2 regions of the Cereibacter sphaeroides 2.4.1 genome follow, and region 2 is predicted to be linked to the other one. Evidence: riboswitches for the same ligand, from Rfam matches in the RefSeq annotation. Region 2 holds a riboswitch; the other holds the start of a gene.
What was found. A riboswitch is a leader RNA that binds a small molecule or an ion and turns the genes downstream of it on or off. The one in region 2 is predicted to bind cobalamin.

Region 1 (7,528 bases), 1.5 Mb from region 2:
GTGGGGCCAAGGACGCGCGCCCGTCCGGGCGGGGTGAGCCGCGGCACGAGCTGGATCGCCGCCTGTGCCCCGGCCACGGCCAGCATCGGCGCCTCTGTGCGGAAGGCCACGCGCGCCGCGGCCAGAAGGCGCGCCTCGGCCGCTGCATCGGGCAGGGCGGTCAGCGCGCGGGCGGGCAGGCGCGGCATCGGATAGGGCACCCGGTTGATCCCCGTCGAGAGGTCGAGCCAGTCCTCGACCGCCCCGCCAAAGAGCGCCGCCGCGCTGTCGAGATTGCCGCCGTGATCGCGCATGGTCCCTCCTCAGGCTCCGCCGATGCGGAAGCGCGTGATGCGGGAAAAGCCCGCGGCCCGCAATGCCCCGGCCGCCCCGCGCGGAACGGCGCCCGGCGGGAAGATCAGCGCGCGGGCGGGGCCGGTGTGGCCGATGGCCCAGCCGAGCGCGCCGAGACCGTGGGCCAAGGCCGCGGTCGGATCCTCCGCCGGGCCGCGCAGCTGAAGGCAGCGCGCGGCCGAGAGGCTCGCGCGGCGCGCCACGCCCGCGAGGTCGGCCGCGCCCCAGCCCTCGAGAAGGTCCGAGATGTCGGGGAAGGCGAGATCGGCCGGATCGGTGCGCCGGGCGGGACCGAAGAAGCCGCCCACCAGCTCCATCGGCGGCAGGGGCGGCAGCTCTGCCAGCACCCGCCCCTCGCGCGAGGCCCAGAGCAGCCGCTCGGGCCGGTCGAACATCAGCGGATCGCTCGCTCCTTCCGAGGCGAGGCAGGCGCGGGCAACGGTGGCCGGATCGGTCACGCCTGCCGCATGGAGGAGCGCCACCCGCGCCGCGGTCGAGGCGCCCGCCCCGCCGCCCGGCGGCAGGTCGAGCGTCAGGCGGAAGCGGCCGTCCGGCGCGGCTCCGCCAGAGGCCAGCAGGTCGCAGAGCGCGGGCAGCGTCAGCATCTGCGCCCCGGGCTGGTCGAGGGCCAGCGGACCCGGCGCCCGGATCGCCTCGGCGCCGAGGCCGGGGCAGGGCAGGGTCACCAGCGCGAGCGGCCCGTCGGGCCCGAGGCGGCCCTGCAGGAACTCGCCCAGATGGCCCGCCACCCGCGCCCGGCGGATCGCCTCCGCAGGCGCCCTGAGGCCCGCCGCCAGCGTCAATGCAGTGCCGCCTCCCGCGGGAGCGGGCGGGCCGGGGCGGCGCGCTCGGGCGCGGGCTCCGGCGCCGAGGCGAGCACCATGGCCGCGGGTTCGGCAGGCAGCGTGCCGGTGAAGGAGCCGCCGCCCTCGATCATCTCGGCCAGCCGCACGAGGCCCGGCGACCAGTCTCCGGGCTCGAGGTCGCAGAAGAGCTGGAGCCCGCCCGCCGTTAGCCGGAAGAGCGCCGTGCAGGGCCGGATGCAGCCCGTGAGCCGCACGCAGCCCTGCATTTCGAAGTCGGGTCCCATGAGCCCTTGGGTGCATCGGGCCGAGCTGGCCAGATGCTCGACCACCGCGAGGCCCTTCAGGCAGGGTTCCTTCCGGTGTCGGCATTCGGTGAGGCTGTAGGTCCGTCCGTTCCGCGTCACGATCATCGCGCCCTCCGCGCATCTTGGGAGCGGGCAGGCGGAGGGGCGGCGCCCGTGCGCACGCGCCCTGCGCCCGGGACACCCCGCCCGGCTGTTACAGGTCCGTCGACGGCAGGTCTCCTGACTCGCGGGTCTGGGCTTGTCCCGCCCTTCCCGGCCTGTCCTGGGCCAGTGGGCATGATGGGACGCGCTCGCCGCCTACAGTTGCGGGGGCAGTCGCGGCTTGGGGCCTGTCAGGCCCGCACCGCATTCCCTCTTCGCCCGGAGCTTCCTCCGGGAACCGTCGCCCGCACCTTCCGTCTTTCCCGCCCCGCGCGCAAGGCCCGCCGGATCGCAGCGGCTGCGCGTCGCGGGGCGCGGGAGGTGGCCGGGCGCAATCCGGCTTGCCGGGGTCGCGCGCCCGATAGGGGCGGGGGCGACGGAATCGTCCTCTCGCCGCGGATGCGCCGCCGGGGAGGGGCACGGTCGAGGAGGCTTTGCCGGCGAAGACCTCCTGGCCTAGAGCGCAGCGCCGGGAGGCGTCAGAGGTCGATGTCGAGCGTGACCGGGAAATGGTCCGAGGCTGCGAGGAGGGCCTGCTGCAATTCGGGGGTGCGAAAGCAGTTCGGATCGTTCAGCGGGTGCCAGATCCGCCAGCGGGGCGATTTCGCCGCCAGATCGGCCGAGACCATGATGAAGTCGAGCAGGGCCTCGAAATACTGCTGTTCCGGGGCGAGCCAGAAGCGGGCCGAGCTGGGCTGGATGCCCACCCGCTGCGTGAGCGCCATGCGCGCGTGGGGCTCGTGCAGGCGCAACTCGGGAGGCTCCTCGAGCCCGAGGACGATCTCGATCCCCGACCGGCCGAAGAGCTTCTCATATTCGTCGAGACCGGGGCCGTCGTTGAAATCGCCCATCACCATCACGCTCTGGTGCCGCGCGAGGAGGCCCGCCACCCGCCTGCGCAGCCAGACGCATTCGGCCAGCTGCTGGCGGCGGTTCTGAATGCCGATCCGCACCGCCTCGGCCGGGTTGCGCGCGCCGTGCGGGGCCTTGGACTTGGCATGGACGCCGATCACCCGCAGCGGATGGCCGTCGGCCCTGAGCGCAAGCTCGAGCGGCGGCTTGGAGAAGCGGATGGCCTCGGGCGTGGCATCCACGTCTATGTCGAAGCGGAACACCTCGTCGAACCGGGGCGCCCTGGCGCTCGACTGCGGATCGTGATGGGCCTCGATGCGCGAGGGGTCGTAGAGGAGCGCGATCTCCTGCTCGGTCTCGCTGGGAAAGCCCAAGACGGCGCGCGAGGCGCGCAGGCCGAAGGTGCGCGCGAAGGTCTCGAGCGCCTTCACCGTCGAGCGGCGCCGGCTCTGGTTCGGCGCCTCGATGACCATGATCGCGTCGGCATCGAGGGCGGTGAAGACGATGCCCAGCGATTCGATCTGGTTGCGGCGGGTGATCTCGTAGCGGCCCGACAGTTCGTTGTCGGTCCTGAGCCGCCCGTGGTCGTCGAAGAGCCCGTTGAACCATTCGACATTGTAGGTGGCGATGCGCAGCGGGCGGGCCATTCAGGCCGCCTGCTTCGCGCTGATCTCCTCCCAGGCGCGGTTGATGTCGACCAGCCGCCGCTCGGCGAGCCTCACCGCCTCTTCCGGCACGCCGCGGGCCACCATCCGGTCGGGATGGCAGTCGCGCACCGCCTGCTTCCAGGCGCTGCGCACCTCCGAGATCGGCGCGTCATGCTCGACCCCCAGCACGTCGTAGGGGTCGCGCGGCGCATCGCTCACGAAGCGGGCGCGCAGGGCGCGGAAGCAGCGGTCGCCGATCCCGAAGATCCGGGCGACCTCGGTCAGGAAGGCGTCCTCGTCGGGATGATAGCTCCCGTCGGCCACCGAGATGTGGAAGAGCCCCTCCATCAGATCGATGAGGATCCGGTCGTCGCCGCGGAACATCCCCTTGATCTTGCGGGCATAGGAATCGAAGCCCGCCACATCCTGCCGCGCGAGGTTGAAGACGCGGGCGGCGTTCGCCTCCTCGCCCGGCGGGATCGCGAAGATCTCGCGGAAGGCCGCCACCTCGTCGCGCGTCACCTGCCCGTCGGCCTTGGCCATCTTCGCGCCGAGCGCGATCACGGCAATGGTGAAGGCCACCGACCGCTCGGGCGGGGTGCGCAGGCGGTCGAGCACGGCCGACAGGCTCTCGCCGGAGGCGAGGGCGGCCAGCGCGTCTGTGATGCGGGTCCAGATCGACATGAGGCCAGCATAAACCGCCGATCCGGTGGTGTCAGGAGAGGAATTTCTGCATCAGCACAAGGTCGAGCCAGCGGCCGAACTTGTAGCCCACCTGCGGCAGCACCGCCGTCTCGGCAAAGCCCATCGCCGCATGGAAGGCGCGGCCCTCGGGATTGCCCGCGCTCACGCCCGCAAAGAGCGAATGGGTGCCGCCCGCCCGCGCATGATCCTCGATCGCCGTCATCAGCGCGCGCCCGAGCCCGCGACCACGCGCCGCAGGCCCGAGGATGATCGTGTGCTCCATCGTGTGCCGGTAGCCCACGCCGCCGCGGAACTGGGCGTAGCTCGCAAAGCCCACCGGCCCCTCGCCCGGATCCGCCACGAGGAACGCGGGCCGCGCCGCGATCAGCGTGCGCAGCTCGTCGGCCGATTTCTCCTCGGCGTTGAAGGTCACCAGCGTGTCGCGGATGATCGGGTTCCAGATCGCAAGCAGGGCGGGCACATCCGCAGCCACAGCGGGACGGATCATCGGGAAAGCTCCGGGGTGCGGGTCATGCGAGCAGGCGCGGGCCCTGCGGGCCGTCCAGCGTGAAGCGCAGCGCGGGGAGCTCGTCGGCCAGAAAGGCCACGCGGTCGTCTGCCAGAAGCGGCGCAAGCCGCCGCGCCAGCGCCGGGGCCTCGGGATGGCGGATCTCGATCCGCGCGAGCCTGAGGCCCGCATCGGGCAGAGACGGCGGGCTGCCCTGCCATTCGATCAGCGCCGGGAAGAGATTGTCGAACGGCAGCCGCCCGTCCTCGGGCACGGCCATCCGCCAGCGCAGGTCCCCGCGGCGCAACTCCAGCGGGCGGCCCGCCTCGGGCAAAAGCGCCAGCGCCGCGTCGAGATCCGCGCAGCGCAGGATCCAGTTGGAGGGGCGGGGGCGACCTTCGAACCGGTCGAGGTCGAACCAGCGCGGGAAGGGCGGGCGCGGCGCCGCCGGGTCGGGCGCGATCACTTCGAGGTAGCTGTCGCCCAGCCCCAGCAGCCGGTTGTGCGTGGCCATCAGCGGATGGGCGCCGCCCGGCCCCATGGAAAGGCCCAGAGCCGCCTCGACGGCGGCGGTGCCCTCCGCCAGATCGGTGGCCGCAATCGCCACATGGTCGAGCTGCATCATCCGCTGGTCTTCACCTGCGGCGTCGCATGGAGCGCGGCCGCCAGCGACTTGAACCGCGCCTGCGCCACCTCGCCGTAGAGCGCCGCACCCTCGGGCGTCAGCGTCAGTTCGAGGATCTTCTTCTTCGGCATGAACTTGAGGCTGCCCGCCGTGCTCGGATCCTCGATCGAGAACATCGAGCCGAAACGCATGGCCTTGCCCAGCACCTCCGCCTCGAGGATCTGCTCCTCGCTCAGCAGCCGGAACAAGGGTTCGAGCCGCGAGCCAGAGCGCGAGTTCTTGTAGCGGTGGAGGAGGGCCAGCCCGAGGAAGACGCGGCCGGGATGATCGAGCCCGCCCAGATTGGCGCGGGTCGCGTTGTCGAAGCACATTTCGGCGCGGTAGTCGGGGTGGGCGCGCCATGTCGTGTCGTGGAGAAGGCAGGCGGCCCGGATGAGGCGTTGCCGGTCGGGGGGGGCGTTCTTGAAGAGCGGCGAGAGGAACTGGTGCAGCTTCTTGCCGAAGCCGGGGCTGCGGGCGGAGGTCGCCTCGGCCATGCGCGCGGCCTCGATCAGCGGATCGCGCGCGCGGAGCCGGGGCGGCATCTGCTCGTAGAGCAGACCCTCCCGGATGCCGTAGGAGGAGACGTCGATCTCCTTCGGCCGGAAGATGCGGATCAGCTCGCGCAGCACCTCGACGGCGAGAGGCACAAGCTCCATCCGCTCGGGCGAGGTGCCGGTGCGCACGCGCAGCGCCGCCAGATCGCCCGCCGCGATCCAGTCGAGCGTCTCCATCAGCGAGCGCGGCATCATCCGGTATTCGTGCAGCACCGTCAGCGGATAGCCCCGCCGCTCCATGTCGAGGCGGGCGATCACGCGCCACGAGCCGCCCACGAGATAGATCCGGTCGTGGTCGGGCTGGATCGTCTCCTTCAGCCCCTTGATGATGCCCGAGATATGGGCCTGCCGCTCCTTGGGTGTGCCCTTGACCTGCTGGAGGCGGAAGGGCCCGAGCGGCGAAGTCACGCGGCGGCCGACCTTGCCGTCGCCGATCCGCGCCAGTTCCATCGAGTTGCCGCCGATGTCGCAGACGATGCCGCGCGCGTCGGGCCAGCCCAGAAGCACGCCCTGCGCCGAGAGCCGCGCCTCCTCGTCGCCGTCGATCACCCAGAGCCGGAGGCCGGTCTCGCGCAGGACCTCGGCCTGAAACTCGGGCCCGTCCTCGGCCTCGCGCACGGCGGCGGTGGCGACGACCATCATCGGCGTGACCTTCATGCCGCGCGCCAGCAGCGCGAAGCGCTTCAGCGCGGCCAGCGCCCGCTCGCGGCCGCGGGGGTTCAGCCGGTTGGTCTCGGCCAGCCCCTGACCCAGACCGCACATGATCTTCTCGTTGAAGAAATAGGCGGGGCTGCGGGCCGCGCCGTCGAAGACGACCATGCGCACCGAGTTCGAGCCCACATCCACAACCCCCACGCGCGAGAGCGCGCGGGCCGACGGGTCTTCGAACAGGGGCCTGCCCAACGGGCCGAACTCGTCATGCGGATCCGGGAGGTCGTTCACGGCACATCTCCCGCTTTGGTTGCGGTCAAGGTAATGGCTGAGGAGGCTCCGTCAATGCCGAATGCGGAGGCCGCGGGCCGGACCGCCCGAAGCGAACCCGCCTCCGCGGTGCGGCCGGCCGTCTGCCGGCTCTGCCTCACAGCGGCCCCTCGTCGCGCAACGTGGCGAGGCGCTGCACGTCCTTGGCGCCGGCCGTGCCGCGGCCGGACAGCGAGGGGTTCTCCATGAAGAAGGCGTGGCAGGAGAAGAGAGGTTCGTCGGCCGCGACCGGCGGACGGACATAGCGGCCGTTCGGCTGGAGCAGCCAGCTCTGCGACTCGTCGGCGAGGTTGGCGGCCATGATCTGCCCCACGATCTGCGCCTTCACCGTGGGGTTCAGCGCCTCGACCAGCGTCTCGACCCGGCGGTCCATGTTGCGGCCCATCCAGTCGGCCGAGGAGAAGAACACCCGCGCCTTCTTCGAGGGCAGGCCCGATCCGTTGCCGAAGCAGACGATGCGGCTGTGCTCGAGGAAGCGTCCGACCACCGACTTCACCCGGATATTGTCCGACAGGCCCTTCACGCCGGGGCGCAGCCCGCAGATCCCGCGCACGATCAGGCTGATCTTCACGCCGGCCTGACTGGCGGCATAGAGCGCGTCGATCAGCTCGGGGTCGATGATCGAATTGACCTTGAGCCAGATCTCGGCCGGGCGGCCGGCGCGGGCATGGTCGGCCTCGGCCGCGATCAGCTCGTGCAGGCGGCCGCGCAGGGTGATGGGCGCGATCGCCACATTCTCGAGCCCCGCAGGCTGAACGTAGCCCGAGAGATAGTTGAAGATCTTGGTCGCATCCCGCCCGAGGGCCGGATCGCAGGTGAAGAACGAGAGGTCCGTGTAGACCCGCGCGGTGATCGGGTGGTAGTTGCCCGTCCCGTAGTGGGTGTAGGTCACGAGATTGTCGCCCTCGCGCCGGACCACGGTCGAGATCTTGGCGTGGGTCTTCAGGTGCATGAAGCCATAGACCACATGCGCGCCCGCCCGTTCCAGACGTCGGCTCTGGCGGATGTTGGCGGCTTCGTCGAAGCGGGCCTTCAGCTCCACCAGCGCCG
Region 2 (7,528 bases):
GCACCTCCCGGTTGGCCCAGGCGGCCTCGTACCAGCGGAACGAGAAGCCGCCCCAGATCGAGATGGCATTGGCATCGTTGAAGGAATAGGCCACCAGAGTGAAGATCGGCGCGTAGAGCGCGAGGAAGGCCAAGCCCGCCACGAAGGTCACGCCGGGCAGGCTCGTCACGTCGAAGCTCTTACCCATGGCCGGTCCCCCGGCCCGCGGCGCGGACATAGACCAGAAGCGCCACCATCACGATGGCCAGAAGCAGCATCGAGAGCGCGGCGCCGAGCGGCCAGTTGCGGCCCTGTCCGAACTGCAGCTCGATGAAATTGCCGATCATCATGTTCTTGCCGCCGCCCAGCACCCGCGGCGTGACATAGGCGCCGAGCGAGGGGACGAAGACGAGGATCGAGCCCGCGACGATCCCGGGCTTCACCAGCGGCAGGATGATCCGCCGCAGCACCTGCCAGCGGCTCGCATAGAGGTCGTAAGCCGCCTCGAGCAGTCGCATGTCGAACCGGTCGATCGCGGCGAAGAGCGGCAGCACCATGAGCGGCAGGTAGACATAGGCCATCCCGATCAGCACCGCCGTGTCGGTATAGAGGATCTGGATCGGCCGCTCGATCAGGCCCGCACGGATCATCAGCGTGTTCAGGATGCCCTCGTTGCGGATCACCTCGTTGATGGCGAAGGTGCGGATCAGCAGGTTGGTCCAGAACGGGATGGTGATGAGGAAGAGCCAGAGCGCCCGCCGGTTCGGCGGCCGGGTCGCGATGAACCAGGCGGTGGGAAAGCCCACGGCGAAGGTGATGGCCGTCGTCATCAGGGACAGTTTCACCGAGCGCCAGAAGATCGCGAGGTGGGCGTCGGCGAGCGTCACTTCGTCCGAGAAGATGTCGCGGGTGAAGAGCACCTCGAACCAGGCCTCGGTCGAGAAGGTCCAGATCACGCCGCCATACTGGCCCTTCACGAGAAAGCTGTAGACCAGCACCACCAGCAGCGGCCCCGACGCGGCAAGGAGGAGGATCACGAGGGCCGGGGCCGACAGAAGCCAGCCCGTCCGCGCGCGCTTGGTCTTTGCCCCCATGTCAGTCCCCCAGCAGCTGCACGGCGCCCGGTGCAAAGCGCAGGCCCGCGGGCTGGCCGGGGGCGAGCCCCGGATCGCCCGAGGCGCTGCTCTGCAGGCGCGCCACCACCTCGGTCCCGTCGGCGAGGGCCAAGTGGCAGTGGGTGTCGGTTCCGAAATAGACCAGATCGCGGATCGTGGCGGGCAGGGCGCCCGGCTCGTCGGGGGCCACGAGGCGCACCTGCTCGGGGCGCACGGCGACCGTCACCCGCCCCTCGGGCCCGCCTTCGACCGCGAGCTCTCCGCCCGCATCGAGCGTGACCCGCCCGCCCGCATGGCGCGCCGGCAGGAAATTCGTCTCGCCGATGAAGCTCGCCACGAAGCGGTTGGCCGGGCGCGTGTAGATCTCGCGCGGCGGGCCGATCTGCAGGATCCGGCCCGCGCTCATCACCCCGATCCGGTCCGACATGGTCAGCGCCTCCTCCTGATCGTGGGTCACGAAGACGAAGGTGATGCCCGTCTCGTGCTGGAGCCGCTTCAGCTCGATCTGCATCTCCTTGCGAAGCTTCAGATCGAGCGCCGAGAGCGGCTCGTCGAGCAGGAGCACCCGCGGCTGCGGCGCGAGCGCCCGGGCCAGCGCCACCCGCTGCTGCTGCCCGCCCGACAGCTGCGCCACCTTGCGCTGCGCCAGCGCCTTGAGCCGGACGAGCGCCAGCATCCGCGCCGTCACCGTCTCGATCTCGGCGCGCGGCTTGCCCTGCATCCGGAGGCCGAAGCCCACGTTCTCGGCCACCGTCAGATGCGGAAACAGCGCGTAGCTCTGGAAGACCGTGTTGATCGGCCGGCGGTTCGGCGGCAGGGCGGTGATGTCGCGCCCGTCGAGCAGGATCGCGCCGGAGGTCGGCGCCTCGAACCCCGCGATCAGCCGCAGAAGCGTGGTCTTGCCGCAGCCCGAGGGGCCGAGCAGGGTGAAGAACTCGCTCCGCCGGATCCCCACCGAGACATCGTCCAGCGCGCGGACGGCCACCTCTCCCTGTCCGAAGGCCTTGACGACATGGCGGGCTTCGACGGCATCGGGTTCGCTCAAGGACGGCCTCCCATCGGGTGTGGCTTGAGGTTAGGCGGCGCCCGGGCGCGAAATCAACGGCGCGCGCAGCCTTTCGACCAAAGGGGCAGGCCTGCGCCCGATCCACGGCGCCGCCCGCTCGATTTCTGCGCAGAGCGCGATCAGCTCCTCATCGGCGCCGAAGCGGGCCGCGAGATGGACGCCGATCGGCAGGCCCCCGGCGCTCATGCCGAGGGGCAGCGAGGCCGCGGGCTGGCCCGAGGCGTTGAAGACGGCGGTGAAGGGGGAATAGGCGAAGACGCCCTCCGTCCCGTGCGCGAACCGGCCGACGCGCGCCGGCGGTTCGGCCAGAGTGGCCGACAGGAGGATGTCGATGCCCTCTCCCGTCTCCGGGTCGAAGACCGCGGCCATCTGGCGGCCGAAGGCATGGATCTGGCCCACCGCCTCGAGATAGCGCTCGCCCGGGATCTCGGCCGCGCGCCGCATCGCGCCGAGCGAGACCGGCTCGACCAGCCCCTCGGGCGCGCGGCCCTTCAGCGCCTTGCGGATGCCGAGCGCCGTGCCGCAGGCCACGATGTCGGTCCAGGCCTCCATCATCATCGCCACATCGGCGCGGGGCAGGCAGGGGCTGACCGTATGGCCCAGGCTCTCGAGCAGCCGTCCCGCCGCCTCGACCGCGGCCCGCACCTCCGGGTGGATGGGCGCGCCGGTGAAGGTCGTGTCGCAGATCCCCACGCGCAGCCGCCGCGGCGGGCGGCCGATCGCATCCGCATGGCCGCGCAGGAGCGGCGGCGCCCAGTAGGGCGCGCCGGGATCGGCGCCCGCGCAGGCGTCGAGCATGTGGGCCGTGTCGCGGACCGACCGGGTGAGGAATCCGTCGATGGCCATGCCCGCCCAGCCCTCGCCCGCATAGGGGCCGTCAGGCAGGCGCGCGCGGGTGGGCTTCATCCCGAAGAGCCCGCAGGAGGAGGCGGGGATGCGGACCGATCCGCCCCCGTCCGAGCCATGCGCCATGGCCACGATGCCCGCGGCCACCGCCGCGCCCGCACCGCCCGAGGAGCCGCCCGACGTATGCTCGAGGTTCCACGGGTTGCGGGTGGGCCCGCCGTAGACGGCCGATTCCGTGGCAGGCCCGATGCCGCCCTCGGGCGAGGTGGTCCGCCCGAAGGTCACGACGCCCGTGGCCCGGATCCGCTCGAAGATCGCCGAATCGCGCGGATAGCGCGTATCCGCCAGCAGCCGCGAGCCGTTGTGCGAGGGGAAGTCCACCGCCTCGCATCCGAGATCCTTGAGCAGGAAGGGCACGCCGCGGAAGGGCCCGTGCGGCAGGCCCCGAGCGATGCTCCGCCGCGCGGTCTCCTCCTGCACCAGCACGACGGCATTGAGCGCAGGGTTGACAGCCGCAACCGCGTCGAGGGCCGCATCGAGAAGCTCCTCGGGCGATGTGTCGCGGCGGGCCACGAGGGCCGCGAGCCCGGTGGCATCCTCGGCGCCGAAGCTGCGGAACATGTCTTTCCTCCTGCTTTTTTCCCCTCATGCTACGGTGGAGAGTCGCATCCGGTCCAGTCCTTTTTTCGCGGCTTTCCGCAAGGGGCGGCCAACCCGCCGCGGCACCGCCGCTTGACAGGGCCGTCACTTGTCATATTGAGGAACGGCTTCGGTTCCGGCGTGATGGCCGGATGAAAAGGGAACGCGGTGCGGGGAGATCTCCCCAACTCCGCGGCTGCCCCCGCAACTGTAGGCGGCGAGCGACGACCGACGGCGCCACTGGGATGTCCCGGGAAGGCCGGTCCGAGCTGCGACCCGCAAGTCAGGAGACCTGCCGGAGCGATCACCCTTTCCTGCGCGCGGGGCGCGTGCGGGAGGCGGACCATCCGCTTCAGGTGACGGTCACCGTCGGCGGAGGGGCATACCCTTTCCAAGGACATTGCAGGTCGGATCCGGGGGTCGCCCGGACGGAAGGGACAGATGAAGAAGACAGCCGCCTCGCTCCTCACCCTCATGGCCGCAGCCCCGCTGCAGGCTCAGGACATCGCTCTCGACGAGATCCTCGTCTCGCCGAGTCTCGTCGCCACCGAAACCAGCCGCACCGGCGCCACGGTGGATGTGGTCACCGCCGAGGACATGCAGGCCACGGGCGAGATCTCGGTGAGCGACCTGCTCGCGCGCCTGCCGGGCGTGTCCTACACGCGGAACGGCGGGCTCGGCGCCACGACGACGCTCCGGATCCGCGGGCTGGGCAGCGCCTATCAGGCGGTGCGGATCGACGGCATCGACGTGGCGGACGCGTCCGGAACCAAATCCGAGTTCGACTTCGGCTCGCTCACCGCCGGCGGCATCGACCGGATCGAGGTGCTGCGCGGGTCGCAATCCGCGATCTACGGCTCGGAAGCCGTGGCGGGCGTCATCGACATCGCCACCTACCGGCCGCGCGATCCGGGCGTCAGCGGGCAGCTGTCGCTCGAGGGCGGCAGCAACCGCACCTTCACCGGCGGCCTCTCCACAGGCCTTCTGACCGAGCGCGGCGAGCTGGCCTTCAGCGTGGCCCGCACCGTCTCGGACGGGATCTCGCAGGCCGCCTCGGGCACCGAGCGCGACGGGTTCGATACCACCTTCTACGCCCTCTCCGGTGCCTACGACCTGACCGAGGACCTGCGGATCGGGGCCGCCTTCATCGCGCGCGACTCCGATCTCGACATCGACGGCCCCGGCGCGGGCGGGATCGTCGACACGGACGACCGGGCGCTCAGCCGGCTGAGAGGCGGCAGGATCTTTGCGGATCTCACCCTCGGCCAGGTGCAGAGCGTGCTCGCCTATGCCGCTACCGACACGCGCCGGGAATATCCCGGCGGCTATATCGAAGTCTACGAGGGCGAACGGCGCGCGCTCTCCTACCTCGGGACGGTCGAGGTGGGGCTGGCGAGCCTCTCGTTCGGGGCTGAGCGCACGAAGGAGAGCTTCAGCAGCGACACGGATGAGGGCGATCTCACCACCGACTCCGTCTTCGGCGAGGCGCGCCTCGCGCTCTCGCCCGATCTCGATCTGTCGCTCGCGGCGCGTCGTGACGACCCGTCCGACTTCGACGGCAAGACCACCGGGCGCGTGGCGCTGGCCTGGCGGCTGGCCGACGACCTGATCCTGCGCGGCGTGGCCGGAACCGGCTTCCGCGCGCCGTCGCTCTACGAACGGTTCGGTCCCGAAGGATCCGACCGCCTCGGGCCGGAATCGAGCCGCAGCTACGAGCTCGGCCTCGAGAAGCGGTTCGGCAGCGGTGCGACCGTTCAGGCGACGCTCTTCAAGACCGATGTCACCGACCGCATCGTCTATCTGGACGGCGCCGACTTCTGCGCCTCGCCCTGGGGCTGCTACGATCAGCTGGACGGCGAGACGCATAGCCAGGGGATCGAGCTGTCGGCGCGCGCGCCGCTCGGGTCGGAGTGGGAGCTCTTCGGCAGCTACACCTACACCGACGCCTCCGACGAGGCGAACGGCACCGAGACCCGGGCCGTCCGCGTGCCGCGGCACGACCTCGTGCTGGGCCTCGAGGGGCAGATCGCCGACCGCACCCGCGGGATCCTCACGGTGCAGCATATCGCGGATGTGATGGATACGACCGGCTACCTGCAACCCGATGCCCCGCTCGATGACTGGACGGTGGTGAATGCGACGGTTAGCTACGATCTGAACGACCGGGCCGAGGCCTATGTCCGGGTCGAGAACCTGTTCGACGAGGAGTATCAGACGGTGCGCGGCTATGCCCAACCGGGGCGTTCGATCTTTGCGGGCCTGCGTGCGCGCTTCTAGGCGCCTCGCCCTGCTGCTGGCGGCCACGCTTGCCGCCGCCGCTCCCGCCGTGGCCGAGGCGCCGCGGCGGGTGGTGTCGATCAATCTCTGCACCGATCAGCTTGCCATGATGCTCGCGGCGCCGGGACAGCTTCTCTCGGTGTCCCATCTTGCCACCGAGCCGCAGATCTCGGCCATGGTCGAGGAGGCGCGCGCCTATCCGGCGAACCGGGGGCAGGCCGAAGAGGTGTTCCTCATGCGCCCTGATCTGGTGCTGGCAGGCACCTTCACGGCGCGGCAGACTGTCGATCTGCTGCGCAGGCTCGGGATCGAGGTGATCGAGCTGCCGCCCGCCAATGCCTTCGCCGACATTCCCGACCAGCTGCGCACGGTGGGCCGGGCGCTCGGGCGCGAGGCGCGGGCCGAAGAACTGGTGGCCGAGTTCGAGGCGGACCTCGCCCGTCTCAGGGTGGATCTGCCGCCCGTGCGGGCGGCGCTCTATTACCCGCGGGGCTATACCACGGGTTCGGGTACGCTCGCCGACGCCATCCTGCGCCATACCGGCTTTTCCAATGTCGCGGCCGAGCTCGGGCTCGACGGCGGGGGCGACCTTCCGCTCGAGCGGCTGGTGATGGCGCAGCCCCAGATGATCGTGACCTCCTCGCCCTATCCCGGCGCCTCGCGGGCCGAGGAACTTCTGGACCATCCCGCGCTGCAGGCGGTGCGCGAGGAAGCGGGCTCGGTCGAAGTGTCCGACGGCGGCTGGATCTGCGGCACGCCCGCCGTGCTGCAGGCGCTCGAGGTGATGGGCGCGGCGCGGCGGAGCCTCGCCGAAGTCCGGCTGACGGAACTGGACGGGCCGCGGTGAGATATTCCCTCCTTCTTCTGGCGCTGGCGCTTCTGGTGGCCCTGCTGTTCCTTCTGTCGCTCCTCGTGGGCCCTGCGGCACTCGGCTTAGGCGAGTCGCTCCAGGCCCTCGTCACGGGTCAGGGCGAGGCGGTCGTGCTGGTGATGCGCGAGATCCGCCTGCCGCGTGCGATCCTCGGGCTGACGGTGGGGGCGGTGCTGGGAATCTCGGGGGCGGCGATGCAGGGGTTCCTGAGAAATCCGCTTGCAGAACCGGGGCTTGTGGGCGTGTCTTCATCCGCCGCTCTGGGCGCGGTCATCGCGCTCCAGACCGGGCTCGCCGCAAGCTTCACGCTGGCGCTGCCGCTTGCGGCGCTGGCGGGCGCGGCGATCTCGGTGCTTCTGATCCTCGGCCTTGCGGGGCCGCGCGGCGGAGCGCTCGCGCTGATCCTCGCCGGGGTCGCCATCTCGGCGCTGGCCGCGGCGGGCGTGGCGCTGATCCTCAACCTCTCGCCCAATCCCTTCGCCGCGATGGAGATCGTCTTCTGGATGATGGGCTCGCTCGCCGACCGGTCGATGACCCATGTGGCGCTGGCGCTGCCCTTCATGCTGGCGGGCTCGGCGCTGCTTCTGACGCTCGGCCGCGGGCTCGATGCGCTCACGCTCGGCGAGGATGCGGCCGAGGCGCTGGGCGTGCGGCTCGGCCGGGTGCGCCTGCTGCTGATCCTCGGCACGGCGCTTTCGGTGGGGGCGGCGGTCGCGGTGGCGGGAGCGGTGGGCT

Region 1: another riboswitch for cobalamin. It lies ahead of RSP_RS12275 (hypothetical protein); the one in region 2 lies ahead of RSP_RS05090 (TonB-dependent receptor plug domain-containing protein).

The regions. Positions count from the first base shown of each region.
Region 1 covers NC_007493.2:2,525,522-2,533,049, reverse strand. The annotation lists gene cobD (threonine-phosphate decarboxylase CobD) at 1-293, opposite strand, end outside; gene bluE (L-threonine kinase BluE) at 303-1,136, opposite strand; gene RSP_RS12275 (hypothetical protein) at 1,133-1,549, opposite strand; cobalamin riboswitch at 1,637-1,843, opposite strand; gene RSP_RS12270 (endonuclease/exonuclease/phosphatase family protein) at 2,065-3,084, opposite strand; gene RSP_RS12265 (molecular chaperone DjiA) at 3,085-3,768, opposite strand; gene RSP_RS12260 (GNAT family N-acetyltransferase) at 3,800-4,276, opposite strand; gene RSP_RS12255 (VOC family protein) at 4,299-4,901, opposite strand; gene RSP_RS12250 (Ppx/GppA family phosphatase) at 4,898-6,439, opposite strand; gene RSP_RS12245 (RNA degradosome polyphosphate kinase) at 6,576-7,528, opposite strand, start outside.
Region 2 covers NC_007493.2:1,026,673-1,034,200, forward strand. The annotation lists gene RSP_RS05070 (ABC transporter permease) at 1-187, opposite strand, end outside; gene RSP_RS05075 (ABC transporter permease) at 180-1,073, opposite strand; gene RSP_RS05080 (ABC transporter ATP-binding protein) at 1,075-2,139, opposite strand; gene RSP_RS05085 (amidase) at 2,170-3,627, opposite strand; cobalamin riboswitch at 3,760-3,959, shown strand; gene RSP_RS05090 (TonB-dependent receptor plug domain-containing protein) at 4,087-5,922, shown strand; gene RSP_RS05095 (ABC transporter substrate-binding protein) at 5,909-6,769, shown strand; gene RSP_RS05100 (FecCD family ABC transporter permease) at 6,766-7,528, shown strand, end outside.